Regions from separate parts of the Bacillus sp. M13(2017) genome, predicted to be linked through region 1. Evidence: riboswitches for the same ligand, from Rfam matches in the RefSeq annotation. Region 1 holds a riboswitch; the other holds the start of a gene.
The links. A riboswitch is a leader RNA that binds a small molecule or an ion and turns the genes downstream of it on or off. The one in region 1 is predicted to bind S-adenosylmethionine.

Region 1 (7,625 bases):
TCAACGGAAATTCTTGACACGGCTAGGCCACCTCCATAATATATCGTTCAATCTACAATACTATTGATGATACCAAATTTTCAGTACTTCAAGCAAGTCAACACAGAGTACTTACGCCATTTTTACATAAAAAAAGAAAGGCAAATGCCTTTCTTTACAATTTACTCTTTATCTAACGGTTTATTTTTCGGAAATCTCTCGTTATCTTCTTCATTATCACGAATTGTTTTTTGTAATACAAAACAAGACATCGTTAAAAATAATGTTCCAATTAAATAGTATCCTTTTACACTAAGCGTTTCATCTAACGTATAAATCCCAATTAGCATACCTGAAAGTGCACAAACAAATGAAGTCCATGCTAAAAACGTGAACGCTTGCGTATTACGTCTTCTCATCGTTCTCCCCCTCGTTAGCTGTATACCCATTATAGATAAGTATATTTACCATGATGGATTTTTATGTAAATTCTAGTTTTATATTTATAAATCTATCATAAAAGAATACTATTTTAAAGAAAGTTTTCTGCCTAATCTGAAAAAACAATTAAAATCATTGACAATTATTTCTATTCTACATAAAATAAAAATAAATATTACGAACTTCGAAATATACGGGAGTGGAATTAATTGTTGCAATATGAACATTTTTTAGACTTACTGCTAGATAACGCCAAGAAACTTTTCTATCCTGAAGAATGGGTAAGCCTAGATTTAACACTTTCTAAAACAGAAGTATTTTGTTTACTTTGGATGGAACGAAATACAGATATTACAATGACGAAAATTGCTGATCTTCTTGATATACCGATGAGTACAACAACGGGCGTTGTAAATCGCCTTGTAAAAAAGGGATATATTGAACGCTACCGTGATGAAAATGACCGACGTATTGTATTAATTCGGTTAACAGAAAACGGCGTAATGCTCGTTCAAGAAGTAAAACAAAATGCGGCCCATTACTTTAGCTTAGTAACAGAAGCATTATCAGAAGAAGAAAAAGCATTCTTACTACAAATCTTCCAAAAAATCATGGATCACATCGCTACGTCACAGCAAAAAACAGAAGAAAAGATTTCTACACCTAAAATGAAAAACATTCCGATTGAATAAAACCCTATCTGGGTTTTTATTCAATCATTTACTTCGGCACTCGTAATATTCGACATTCGGAACAAAGGGGATATGAATGATGAGAATTATCTTGTATACAGGTAAAGGCGGCGTAGGAAAAACTAGCATTTCAGCAGCAACAGCAATTCAAAGTGCGAAACAAGGATTAAAAACATTAGTAATGAGCACAGATCCTGCTCATAGTTTAGGAGATTCATTTGGTATAAAGCTATCTTCTGAGCCATTAGAAGTTCGTAAAAATTTGTGGGCACAAGAAATTAATACGATTTATGAGATGGAAAAAGGCTGGGGAAAATTACAGAAATATATTACACTACTCTTCACTTCCAAAGCAGCCGATGATATTACAACAGAAGAATTAACGATGTTTCCCGGTATGGAAGATTTAATTAGCCTACTTCGCGTACTCGATTATTATAAACAAAACACATATGATGTTATCATTATTGATTGTGCCCCAACAGGAGAAACATTAGCAATGCTAAGCTTTCCAGACATGCTCGGCTGGTGGATGGAAAAATTATTTCCTATTAAAAGAAAAGTTTTAAAAGTCGTTCGTCCTGTAGCTCAACCACTCCTTGGTGTCCCTCTTCCAACCGACGATATTATGGACGAATTAACAAGTACACTTGAACAGCTCGGAGAAATGAGAGATATTTTATCAAATCGAGAAGTAACAAGTATCCGCATCGTTGTAAATCCTGAAAAAATGGTCATTAAGGAAGCCCAGCGCAGCTTTACTTATTTGAATTTATACGATTATAACGTAGATGCCATTATGATTAACCGCGTCATCCCTAACACTGTCACCGATCCTTATTTTCAGGCATGGAAAGATGCACAGAAGAAATATAAAACATTAATTCAAGATAGTTTTCAACCCCTTCCTATTTACGAAGCTCCAATGTTTGAACAAGAAGTTGTTGGTTTGTCTATGTTAGAACGTGTAGGAGATTCTTTATTTAAAACTGATCATTCCCCTACAGAAGTGAAATTTAACGGGCGCACTCAATATGTAAAAAAGGATGGCGATGAGTATATTTTCGTTCTGTCCATTCCCTTCTCAAACAAAAGTGAACTTTCCTTAAATCAAAAAGGTGATGAACTTATTATTCGAGCGGGTTCTGTTAAACGGAACATCACGTTACCAAAAACATTAACACACCTTTCTATTCAAGGAGCAAAATTTGATGAAGATGTACTAAATATTCGGTTTGGAGGTGTAGTCCATGCATGAGGAATTACTACGAAGGGTAATTCGTACAAAAGTAAAAGTCGGGATGCATATATTAGAAGAGCTACCTAATCCAATCCAGCAATCCGCTAAGCAAATATTAAATATTTTACAAGAGGAACTAGCTGCTTATTCGATAGAACGAGAGCATCATGAAGTTAATTTAAAAAATATCATAATTGATTAACTATCTCTGTATAGATGGCCTTTTTTTAGGCTTTCTATACTTTATTGGAGTGATGTAAATTGATGAAAAAACATTCCACTACTATACTCTGGATTATTCCCTTATTATTTTTCATTCATAACCTTGAAGAAGCTTTCCAAATGCCACAATACCTTGCTAATCAATTTTCAATCCGTCTTATAACTAGCCAACAATTTTTCATTGCCATTTCCGTATTAACAATCTTTGTATTACTTATCGTCTTTCTATATCAACTTAACTTCTTGTCTTCTATATGCTGGATTATTTTTATACAAGGGGCCATCTTCTTCAACTCTGTTCAACATATTATTTTGTTTTTCATTTATCGCTCCTATAACCCCGGCGTAATATCCGCATTTTTCATTACTCTCTTTTCTATTTTCTTTTTTTTATCAAAAAAACACTTAATTCATCAAAAGCAATTCGTAATTACACTCCTTTTCAGCTTATTTTCTTATCCCATTATAATTGGGATTACCTTACTACTCGCTAGCTGCTTTCAGTAATAAAAAAAGACCAGGAAAACTCCTGGTCTATTACTCTACTTAACAAACATTGGATTCTATATTATACAGAATTGGAAGGTACAGAATTATGGTTTGTTTTGTTTGTTAAGTAGATTATATGTTGAACGAACTAACAGCGGAGGGGTTCCTTCTGTTAGTCCATTAAACCCAATGATTATTTTACGATTTTTTCAAGCTCCTCAAGTGAAAGATCTACTGAAATGGAACCATCATTTGTTTCTTTCTTAATTGCATCTGTTACTTCTTTTGAATGGTATAATTCAATTACTTTTTTCAGTGTTGGATCATCTTTATCTTTCGTACGAGCTGCGAAAATATTAATATAAGGCTTCGCATTTTCATTCTTTGGATCTTCTAAGAAAATAGGATCCTTCGCTGGATCTAATCCAGCTTGACCAGCAACACCGTTATTAATAACTGATGCCGCTACATCTTTTAACACACGAGGTGTTTGCTGTGCGATAACCGGTGTAATTTTTAATTTCTTCGGATTTTCAGCAATACCACTTGGATCTCCAAATAGACCAAAGTCTTTTTTAAGCTTTAATAATCCAGCTGCATCAAGAAGTTTTAATGCCCGTGCTTGGTTCGTTGGATCGTTTGGAATTGCAATTTCTGAACCATCTGGGATTTCATTTGCTTTCTTATATTTTTCAGAGTATAAACCCATTGGCGCAATTTGCGTTGTACCAACAGCTGTAATATCTAACTTATGCTCTTTTTTAAATTGCTCTAAGAAAGCAATATGCTGGAATGAGTTTAGTTCAATATCTCCATCAGCTAGCGCCTTATTTGGCGTTGTGTAATCAGAGAACTCAACCAGTTTAATTTTAATTCCTTCTTTTTCAGCTTTCCTCTTCAAAATTTCCCAAGCGTCTCCATCCGTTCCAGTTACACCAACGCGAACTACTTTTTCTTTAGCTCCTGCCCCTATGTCTCCACTTGAACAGCCACTTAACGCTGAAACTCCTACAATCGCTGATAATGCAAATGCTAAAATTTTCTTCATTTTCTTTTACCCTCTTCCTTTTTATGATCTGCGTAAAAAGACTTTCGCAAAGTAGTTTCCTAAATTTTGAGCTACCTGTACAAGAATGATAAGTAAAACGACCGTTACGAACATAACTGATGTATCAAAACGTTGATAACCATATGTCATCGCTAAATCACCAAGACCGCCACCACCGACAAGCCCAGCAACTGCAGAAAATTCAATTAAACCAACTGTCATAAATGTAACCCCTAAGATCAATGGCGCTAACGCTTCTGGCACAAGAATTTCAAAAACAATTCTAATTGGCGAAGCCCCCATTGCTTGAGCTGCTTCAATGACTCCCTTTGGAACAGAAACAAGATTTGTTTCAACTATTCTAGCAATGCCGATTGATGCAACTAACGTCATTGGGAAGATTGCTGCTGCTGTTCCAATCGTCGTTCCGATAACACTTCTTGTTAGTGGGCTTAAAGCTACTAAAAAGATAATGAATGGAACCGGACGAATTGTATTAATAATGATATTAAGAATAGAAAAGACCCATTTATTTTCTAAAAAGTTTCCTTTTCTCGTTACATATAATAGTAAACCTAGGGGTATACCAAGAATTGTAGCGAATATAAGGGTTACAATTACCATTAAGAGGGTATCCCCCGTCGCATCTAGTATGCGCGGCCAAAATATACTCCAATCAACTCGCATGAGCTTCTACCTCCTTCAGCTGCACTTGCAGTCTTAGATGTTGTAATGCTTTTTGAATTTCCCTCTGCTCACCTTGCAACTCTACAAGAAGATTTCCAAATAGCACATTTTGAAGTTCAATAATATTTCCGTACAGTACATTTACATCGACGTTATAGTTTTTTGCGATATATGATAGTACCGGCTGTCCTGTCTCCTCACCAGTAAATGTTAGACGATAAATTTGACCACCATTTTGAATTTTCGCTAGAACACTTTCCGGTAAATGATCATTAATGACAGAACGTACAAAGTTTTGAGTCGTCTTTGTTTTTGGTTGCGTGAAAACATCAAACAGTTTTCCTTCTTCAATAACTTTTCCTTTCTCCATTACAGCTACACGGTGACAAATTTCTTTCACAACATGCATTTCATGTGTAATAAGAAGAATTGTTAAATTGTATTCTCTATTTACTTTCTTTAATAAGTTTAGAATTTCTGTCGTTGTTTCTGGATCTAAGGCTGATGTTGCCTCATCACATATAAGAATATCTGGCGATGTCGCAAGTGCTCTAGCAATGCCCACACGCTGCTTTTGTCCACCTGATAGCTGCTCTGGGTAATAGTTTGCTTTATCTTCTAACCCTACAAACTTCAGCAGTTCATTTACTCTTTCTTTTATCTCATTCTTTGGTACTTTCGCTAACTTTAATGGATAAGCAATATTTCCAAATACTGTTCTTGAATTAAATAAATTAAAACTTTGAAAAATCATTCCAATTCTTTGTCTCAGTTTACGTAATTCTTTCGTCGATAATGATGTAATATCTTTATCATCTATTGAAATCGTTCCTGCCGTCGGTCTCTCTAACATATTTACTAAGCGTAATAACGTACTCTTTCCAGCGCCACTAAAACCAATAATGCCAAAAATTTCGCCTTTCTCAACTGATAATGTTACATCCTCCACCGCATGAACAGATTGCCCAGCTGATTCATACACTTTACTTACATTGTTAAAAGAAATCATTTTTTCCCCTCCTATATGCTGTAAAAACTTGAAGCAGAGCTTTCGAGGTAAAATAAAAAGTGCCCTCCTTCTTATCAACCATAAAGATAAGAAGGAGAGCACTTATATGTACTCGTTCACATCTTCTCATCTTCCAAGCCTTTATATGGCTTGCTGGAGTTAGCACGGTATTAAAAAAACCCGTTGCTGAGGTATCGTAGGGCCAGTCCCTCCACCTCTCTGGATAAGAATGTATCGATTTAATTGTCGTTTAATTAATTCTCATTATAGAACTCAGAATAATAAGAGTCAATACATTTTTTAGAAAAATATTAATTATTCCTTTATTAAAATTTTCAGATGAAAATTCATGAGAAAATAGTAACTTTCAAGGTTATTTAAAATTCTTTTTCCTCATATTTTTAAACAGGAGAATCCTCTCTACGAATTGAATAAATTTATTTGAATATGAAACTCGGAGGAAGATAAATATATGAAAACAGCTCTTTTACTCGTCGATATTCAAAACGATTATTTTCCAAATGGAAAGATGGAATTGCGTAATCCAGTAGAAGCAAGCGAATATGCTAATCAGTTATTACAACACTTTAGAACAAACAACGAACCTATTTTTCATATCCAACACGTAGCTATAAAAGATGACGCTACTTTTTTCCTACCTAATACAGAAGGTGTACATATTCACGAAAGCGTACGTCCACTTAGAGAAGAAACAGTTATAGTCAAACATTATCCAAATAGCTTCCGAGAAACTAATCTTCTAGAGCAATTAAAACGTTTAGATATTGAACATGTCGTTGTATGCGGGATGATGACTCATATGTGTATTGATGCTACAGTAAGGGCTGCATTCGATTTTGACTTTCAATGTACCGTTATACATGATGCTTGTGCTACAAAAGACCTTTCTTTTAAGAACGCTACTATACCAGCTGTTTATATTCACAATACAATTTTAGCTAGTTTAAATGGTGTATATGCAAATGTAATAAGCACGAAAGAATTTTTAGCTACATAAAAAAAACACTCCTTTCAGTGAGCAAAACCGAAAGGAGTGTTCCTTGTCGAACCATAGATTTTCTTTCAAATTGTATTATACAGGAAATTCTCAAAATGAATACTAAAAAAAATGACTAATAAGTCAACTTTTCTCATCATTTTATTTCTGTTCACATGTTTATCCCGCTATTAATAGGTTTTAGCTCATTCCTTTCGAACGATAGTAATATATAGGATTTCAATTTTAAAAGGAGCTCTTCACATTCTGTGAAGAGCTCCTCTACTATTTCTTATAAAGTTTCAGAAGTAGTTTTTGCTTGCATGTGAAGTGCTAAGTAATCAGGTCCACCAGCTTTAGAGTCTGTACCAGACATGTTAAAGCCACCGAATGGTTGGTATCCTACGATTGCACCAGTACATCCACGGTTGAAGTATAAGTTACCTACGTGGAAGTCTTCACGTGCTTTTTCAATATGGTCACGGTTGTTAGAGATAACTGCTCCTGTTAAACCGTATTCTGTATTGTTTGCAATTGCAAGTGCATGATCGAAGTCTTTCGCTTTACAGAATGCTACTACTGGTCCGAAGATTTCTTCTTTCATTAAGCGAGCATCTTCTGCAACGTCAGCAACGATTGTTGGTTGGATGAACCAGCCTTTAGAATCGTCTCCTTCGCCACCTGCTAAGATTCTACCTTCTTCTTTACCAATTGCAACATAGCTCATTACTTTATCGAATGCAGCTTGGTCATTAACAGGACCCATGTTTGTACCTAATACTGCTGGGTTAGCAACTGTTAATTCTTTTGTTAATTCAACA
Region 2 (7,625 bases), on a different contig from region 1:
ATGGAATTGGACTTATTACATCAATATGCTGGGGGCTTTATCCTGTTTTAGCAGGACCATTAATTAAAAAATATTCAGCATTACGTGTTACAGCATGGTCTGCGCTAGTGGGTGCGATTCCGCTATTATTGTTAAGTGGTCCGCATGTGTTTGTCATGCCATTTCACATTATTCACGGAATGACACTATTTGCTTTACTATATTCTATTTTCTTTGTAACAGTATTTGGTCTAGTAATGTGGTATGTTGGTGTTCAAAAAATTGGAGCGTCACATACGATGGTATATATGTATATAACGCCGCTTGTAGCTGTTTTATTTGCAGCTGTCTGGGCAAATGAATATGTATCGTTTCAACAGATCATCGGTGGAATTATCATTTTTGTCGGTCTATGGTTTGTGAAATCCGAGAAAGGAAAAGTTCATTCTATTGCAGGGGAACCTATATCAAAATAGGAAAACAGATCACCTATGATCTGCTTTCCTATTTTTTTATTTTTGGTAAGAAGATGAGAAATAAGATAGCAGTAAGAAGTGGAATTAAGTTTAAAAATGGAATACGGAAGAGTGTAATAAGAATAATACCTGGAAGAAGAACACCGAGGACAGCGTAAAAAATGCTATGATTTTTCGTGTACCAATACAATGAAAGTCCAATAAGTGCAGGGATAATGAGGTGAATGAGAGCCATTAAAAAATAAATCATTAGACGCCCCCTTTATTTGTGTGCTTATTACATCATATCCGTATGTTCATAGATTGATATCATTTTTTTCATAAATGGACGAAAAAAGTTTGAAAAACCGTCACAAAATATGAGAATATGATGTTTGAAATCTTGTATAATATTATTTTCTAAAAACATTTAAACAACATAAACATACTGTTTATGTTATTTTTAATTTAAATGAAATGGATTTAAGGAATATGAATTTGAAAGAAATTTTTTGTTGGATAGATAAGAACGAATGAAGAGAGGTACAGCATGATTAGTATGTCACTAAGATCATTTAAAATCCAATCGTATTATATACTAGGTATTTTGTTACTAGGATGGATGTTAACACCGTTTTCAGCACACTTTTTAGGCGCTGGAATTGGGCTTATTGTAAGTATGTATTGCGTTTGGCTTTTAGGGAGAAGAATTGAGAAGCTTGGAGATAGTATTGTAAAGAAGACGAAAGCACCGACACTCGGTATGTTTAACCGTTTTGCAGCTGCCATTTTGGGTGCTATTATTATGTACGAAATTGAGCACCACATGGTTATGTGGGCGTTTGCAGTAGGGATTATGGGTGGTTATTTCTTAATCGTTGTGAATTTAGGTTACTATAGCATGAAAGATGAGAAAGAACTAACAAAGAGCTAAAAAAGATAAAAAGATAAAAGAATTCTTTTTAGATGGAATAGATGATCCAGCCACGGATAGAAGCGGTCAGGGCCTTTTTTAGCCCCATGTGATGTGAAACCCGAGAGATGTAGTGAGTAGGGATATAATTTATATGTTCGAAGCCATGATTTGTCTCTGTTGAAATGGGTTTACTCTGGGATAAGTGATTCAGTGATGGATAGTACAGCAGGAAGCATAACTTTACATAAAATACAGGTTTCTGCTTCCAATAAGTTAACATGAAATTACGTATTAGTATGACTCTTAGCTTCTTTAAAAAAGTTGGATATAAGACAGCAAACTATTCCGGTAATTAGAATAATATATTTTATCGTTTCACTTGTATGCTCAAATAAATTAACGTTAAGCATTACAAGTCCCCAAAAAACTTGAATCGCTCCATAACTGAATAAAATTTTTCCTGTACGAGAAAAATTTTTCATAGGTCTCACCCTTTCCTGTATATGTAAATTGTATCATAAAAAAACTAAAAACGAATAAATATAAAGTGAATTTTCTGTAAAATTATAGATGTTGGCATGCCATTTTATGATTTAAGTCACAGATCAAGAGATTAACGTTTCACTTTATATAAGATATAGAAAGAAGCTTACGTTTTCACGTAAGCTTCTTTTTTATGTAAGTGTGTGTAACCGTTAAGCCGCATTGGGTTTTGTCGGTGAGTACGCGAAACTTTACGTTTACACGACACTTATTCATATGAGTAAAGGGTTATTCCAACAGAAATTTTTAATTTAAGCGATTGGGCCGCCTAAGTTAATAATATCTTCAGAAACGCTTTCGAACTTTTTGAAGTTCTCTTTGAATTCATTTGCAAGCTCGATTGCTTTTGATTTGTAAGCAGCTTTATCAGCCCAAGTTTGTTCAGGCATTAACACTTCGTCAGGTACACCTGGTACGTGAAGTGGAACTTCAAGACCGAAGATGTCATGTTTAGCTGTTTCAGTTTTTGCAAGTTCGCCGCTTAATGCTGCTTGAATCATTGCACGAGTGTAACCTAAGTTCATACGTTTACCAACGCCGTATTCGCCACCAGTCCAGCCAGTGTTTACTAAGAATACTTTCGCATCGTGTTTCTCGATTTTTTCACCAAGCATTTCAGCGTAGCGAGATGCATCAAGTGGTAAGAATGGTGAACCGAAGCAAGTTGAGAATGTAGCTTGCGGAGATGTAACACCGCGCTCTGTTCCTGCTAGTTTACTAGTGTAACCACTTAAGAAATGATACATAGCTTGTTCTTTTGATAACTTACTGATTGGAGGCAATACGCCAGATGCATCAGCAGTTAAGAAAATGATGGTATTTGGGTGTCCAGCAACACTTGGCAGTACGATATTGTCGATCGCATGCATAGGGTATGCAGCACGAGTATTTTCTGTTAAAGTAGTATCGTTGTAGTCTGCGATACGCGTTTGGTCATTAATGATAACGTTTTCTAAAACAGATCCAAATTTGATTGCATCGAAAATTTGTGGTTCTTTCTCGTGAGAAAGGTTTACACATTTTGCGTAGCAACCGCCTTCAATATTGAATACACCGTTATCAGACCAACCGTGCTCATCATCACCAATTAATTTACGGTTTGGATCAGCAGATAAAGTTGTTTTACCTGTTCCAGATAAACCGAAAAATAGTGCTACGTCACCTTCTTCACCTACGTTTGCAGAGCAATGCATAGAAAGAATATCTTGTTCAGGTAGTAAGAAATTCATAATAGAGAAGATTGATTTTTTCATTTCTCCAGCGTATTCTGTACCACCAATTAGTACAATACGTTTTTCGAATGAAACCATAATGAATGCTTCAGAGTTTGTACCGTCAACAGCTGGATCAGCTTTGAAGTTCGGTGCAGAAACAATTGTGAACCCTGACTCATGAGTTGTTAATTCTTCTTCAGTTGGACGAATGAATAATTGATGTACAAATAAATTGTGCCATGCATATTCATTAATAACTTGAATTGGTAGGCGGTAATTGCGGTCAGCGCCTGCAAATCCTTTGAAGACGAATAACTCTTCTTTTTCTTTTAAGTATTCTAAAACTTTAGTATATAATTTATTAAAATGTTCTTCAGAAATCGGTTGGTTTACAGCTCCCCAAGCAATTTTGTCAGCAACCGATGCTTCTTTCACAATAAATTTATCTTTAGGAGAACGTCCTGTATATTTTCCTGTTGAAGCAGAAACGGCACCAGTAGAAGTTAATTTCCCTTCATTTCGCATTAATACTTTTTCCACTAATTGCGGAACACTTAGTTGAATCTGTGCATTGCTTCCGTTCAATAATTCATGTAAACCAATTTGGACATTCACAGTACTCATATTTATATACCATCCTTTTCATTTAATGAAATATTTCTCGTAATCCCCAACAATAGTATAACACAATTATATAAATAATGTATACTATTTATTTCTTTTTGTTTGTGTGAATACATTATTTCCTTATTAATATTTCATTTTAGGCGCATTGAGAAAAACTTTCACGAAAATGTGAATATTAATTGACAAATGAATATCATTTCTTTAGTATAGGTTGGGACGGATACTCTCTTATCCCGAGCTGGCGGAGGGACAGGCCCGATGAAGCCCAGCAACCTCACTTGTATTGATAAATGCAGGTGAATAGGTGCTAAAACCTGTGCGAGGCTACAGGTCTCGAACGATAAGAGCGAAGGGCAAAAAGCAGTATGCAAGTAGCAAATTAAACCTTTCCTCTATATAAAGTAGGAAAGGTTTTTCTGTATGCTTGTGTGGGAGAATAAATGTATGTCGCAATCTGTGGCAAATTAAGGATGAGTTCCGTACAATATATACAATTACTGTAGGGAGGTTTACCACATGACAAAAAAACGTCATCTGTTCACATCTGAGTCTGTAACTGAAGGACATCCAGATAAAATTTGTGACCAAATTTCTGATTCAATTTTAGATGCGATCTTATCAAAAGACGCAAATGCACGTGTAGCTTGTGAAACAACTGTAACAACTGGTTTAGTATTGGTAGCGGGGGAAATTACGACTTCTACTTACGTAGATATTCCAAAAATCGTTCGTGAAACAATTCAAGGCATTGGTTACACACGCGCAAAATACGGATTCGATGCAGAAACTTGTGCAGTTTTAACATCTATCGATGAGCAATCTGCTGACATCGCTATGGGTGTTGACCAAGCGCTAGAAGCGCGCGAAGGTCAAATGACTGACGCTGAGATTGAGGCAATTGGTGCAGGAGACCAAGGTTTAATGTTTGGTTTCGCATGTAATGAAACACAAGAGTTAATGCCACTTCCAATCTCGCTTGCTCACAAATTAGCTCGCCGTTTAACTGAAGTACGTAAAGATGATACGTTATCATACCTACGTCCGGATGGAAAAACGCAAGTTACAGTTGAGTATGATGAAAATGGTAAACCAGTACGTGTTGATACTATCGTAATTTCTACACAACATCACCCAGATGTTACATGGGAAGAAATCGATCGCGACTTAAAAGAGCACGTAATTAAAGCTGTAGTACCAGCAGAATTAATCGATGGAGAAACGAAATTCTTCATTAACCCAACTGGCCGCTTCGTAATTGGTGGACCACAAGGTGATGCTGGTTTAACAGGACGTAAAATCATCGTTGATACTTACGGTGGATACGCTCGTCACGGTGGCGGTGCATTCTCTGGTAAAGATGCAACGAAAGTTGACCGTTCTGCAGCATATGCAGCTCGTTATGTTGCGAAAAACATCGTAGCAGCTGGTCTTGCTGAAAAAGCAGAAGTACAACTTGCATACGCAATTGGTGTAGCACAACCAGTATCAATTTCAGTTGATACATTCGGCACTGGTAAAGTATCTGAAGACGTATTAGTAGAACTAGTTCGTAACAACTTCGATCTTCGCCCAGCTGGTATTATTAAAATGCTAGACTTACGTCGCCCAATTTACAAACAAACAGCAGCTTACGGCCACTTCGGACGTACTGATGTAGATCTATCATGGGAACGTACAGACAAAGCTGCAGCTTTAAAAGAGCAAGCTGGTCTATAATATATGAAAAAAAGCTTTGCGCAGTGAGCGCAAAGCTTTTTTTATTTATAATTACGTTGGAATAAAGCGAAGAGTTCAATGTCATGCCAAGTGCCGTTGCGGAATATAGCTTCTTTACAAGTTCCTTCATGTTGAAAACCGAGTGATTTATATAATTTAATTGCTCTCTCGTTGAAAGAAAATACTCGTAAAGAAAGGCGATGTAAATTTAATTCTAAAAATGCATAATTCAATAATAAAGTGAAAGCTTCCTTCCCATAACCTTGCCCCCAGTAATCCTTTTTACCAATATCAATAATGCATTCAGCGTTTCGATTATACGAATCAATATGAATTAAAGAAGTAATACCAATTGGAAGATGCGTAGCTTTTTCTTCAATGATATAGCTTTTAGAGTTTGAAGAATGAATAAATTGCTGTCAAAGTTTTTCTGTATCTTGTAAGGAATATTTATCAAGGTTAAGGGTAGTTGAACTCATAACGTCTATATCATTATGCCATTTATAATACGTTAGAATATCATCTTCGGAAAACTTTCGTAACTGGATACGGTTTGATTCAAACAATATAAGCCCACCTTTTGTATTTACTAGTTTTTGTTCATTATTTCAATACACGAGCTACAATAAATGTGTCCTTCTAGTTCAATATACTTTCTTATATTAGTCATACCATTTGCCGGAAATGGCATATGAATCCACGCTTTTTCATACGTTTGTATTTCTTTTTCACATGATTTACAAAGGATTGGTTTCTTCTTGAACATATGTAATCAACCTTTCATTTGACGTGCTTTACTTGCGCAAAAGGCACTACTTAGTAAAAATAGTGTCGCGAATATAATGCTTACTAATGTAGCGTATGGAATTGCGCCTTTTAAGGAAAAGCCGACAGTGATGGAAGCGACGAATAAGAGGATGAATGTTGTTGTTAATTTTTTATAAAGTTCCATACTATGTAGACCTCCAATCTATTTTTTAGTACAAGTTTTAAAATTGAATTCTATTATGTAGAAAATATAAAGAGTAGCTAAAGATGTGTAGTCTAGGAGTATAAGAAATTGCACTTTCCTTTTTGTGGGTTAGTATACTTATATTGTATCATGGCGCATGATTGGCTTCATACATAATTGTGTAAAGGTATGTATGATAAAATGAAGAAAAGTCTTTAAGAAAGGAAAGATAAAAAATGAGTGTAACTGAACATAAAAAACAAGCTCCAAAAGAAGTGCGTTGCAAGATTGTTACGATTTCCGATACACGTACGGAAGAAACAGATAAGAGCGGACAACTATTACATGAATTGTTAAAAGAAGCGGGACATAAAGTAACTTCTTATGAAATTGTAAAAGATGATAAAGAAAGTATTCAGCAAGCAGTGTTAGCTGGTTATCATAAGGAAGATGTAGATGTTGTATTAACAAATGGCGGTACTGGTATTACGAAACGCGATGTCACAATTGAAGTAGTATCAGCGTTATTAGATAAAGAAATTGTTGGATTTGGTGAGCTGTTCCGTATGATTAGTTATTTAGAAGATATCGGAAGTAGCGCAATGTTAAGTAGAGCGATTGGTGGTACAATTGGGCGCAAAGTAGTTTTCTCGATGCCGGGGTCTAGCGGAGCGGTTCGACTTGCGATGAATAAATTAATTTTACCGGAATTAGGCCATATTACATTTGAGCTGCATCGCCAATGAGTAAGTGTGCTGGAATTGTATTAGCGGGCGGTATGTCGAGTAGATTTGGTGAGCCGAAAGCGTTAGCAATTTGGAAGGGAACTACTTTTGTTGAGCATATTGTGAAAGTGATGGGAAATACTTTGCAAGACATTGTAGTAATTAGCCATACTGATATAAAAGAGCGAGTAGAGCAATTCGTACAAGTTCCTGTTATAGAAGATATCCCGCACTATAAAGGGAATGGACCGCTGGCCGGCATTGTATCAGGTATGGAATACATAGAAGCAGATTGGTACGCTATTATGCCTTGCGATGCGCCAAATGTTTCGCATGAGTGGTTTACCATTTTATTAGAGCAAACGAGCAATGAATATGATGCGGTTGTACCTATTATTAATGGAAGGAAACAACCGTTACTTGCAGCGTATCATAATCGAGTGAAAGAAAAGATTTATGCTTTGCTTCAGGAAGAAAAAAGAAGTATGGGCCAGCTTT

Region 2: it holds a riboswitch for S-adenosylmethionine, as region 1 does, so the genes downstream of both, metK (methionine adenosyltransferase) here and CGQ22_RS19530 (methionine ABC transporter ATP-binding protein) in region 1, are expected to answer to the same signal.

What each region holds. Positions count from the first base shown of each region.
Region 1 covers NZ_KZ268508.1:23,990-31,614, reverse strand. The annotation lists gene gatC (Asp-tRNA(Asn)/Glu-tRNA(Gln) amidotransferase subunit GatC) at 1-20, opposite strand, end outside; gene CGQ22_RS19565 (YiaA/YiaB family inner membrane protein) at 162-398, opposite strand; gene CGQ22_RS19560 (MarR family winged helix-turn-helix transcriptional regulator) at 630-1,112, shown strand; gene CGQ22_RS19555 (ArsA family ATPase) at 1,189-2,370, shown strand; gene CGQ22_RS19550 (DUF3926 domain-containing protein) at 2,363-2,554, shown strand; gene CGQ22_RS19545 (HXXEE domain-containing protein) at 2,617-3,081, shown strand; gene CGQ22_RS19540 (MetQ/NlpA family ABC transporter substrate-binding protein) at 3,257-4,111, opposite strand; gene CGQ22_RS19535 (methionine ABC transporter permease) at 4,133-4,798, opposite strand; gene CGQ22_RS19530 (methionine ABC transporter ATP-binding protein) at 4,788-5,807, opposite strand; SAM riboswitch class I at 5,931-6,037, opposite strand; gene CGQ22_RS19525 (cysteine hydrolase family protein) at 6,280-6,825, shown strand; gene pruA (L-glutamate gamma-semialdehyde dehydrogenase) at 7,097-7,625, opposite strand, start outside.
Region 2 covers NZ_KZ268500.1:101,087-108,711, forward strand. The annotation lists gene CGQ22_RS00665 (DMT family transporter) at 1-455, shown strand, start outside; gene CGQ22_RS00670 (hypothetical protein) at 484-705, opposite strand; gene CGQ22_RS00675 (ATP synthase subunit I) at 985-1,368, shown strand; gene CGQ22_RS00680 (hypothetical protein) at 1,635-1,832, opposite strand; gene pckA (phosphoenolpyruvate carboxykinase (ATP)) at 2,145-3,731, opposite strand; SAM riboswitch class I at 3,960-4,081, shown strand; gene metK (methionine adenosyltransferase) at 4,251-5,450, shown strand; partial or broken gene CGQ22_RS00700 (GNAT family N-acetyltransferase) at 5,492-6,016, opposite strand; gene CGQ22_RS31785 (hypothetical protein) at 6,040-6,216, opposite strand; gene CGQ22_RS00710 (hypothetical protein) at 6,223-6,402, opposite strand; gene CGQ22_RS00715 (MogA/MoaB family molybdenum cofactor biosynthesis protein) at 6,639-7,148, shown strand; gene CGQ22_RS00720 (molybdenum cofactor guanylyltransferase) at 7,145-7,625, shown strand, end outside.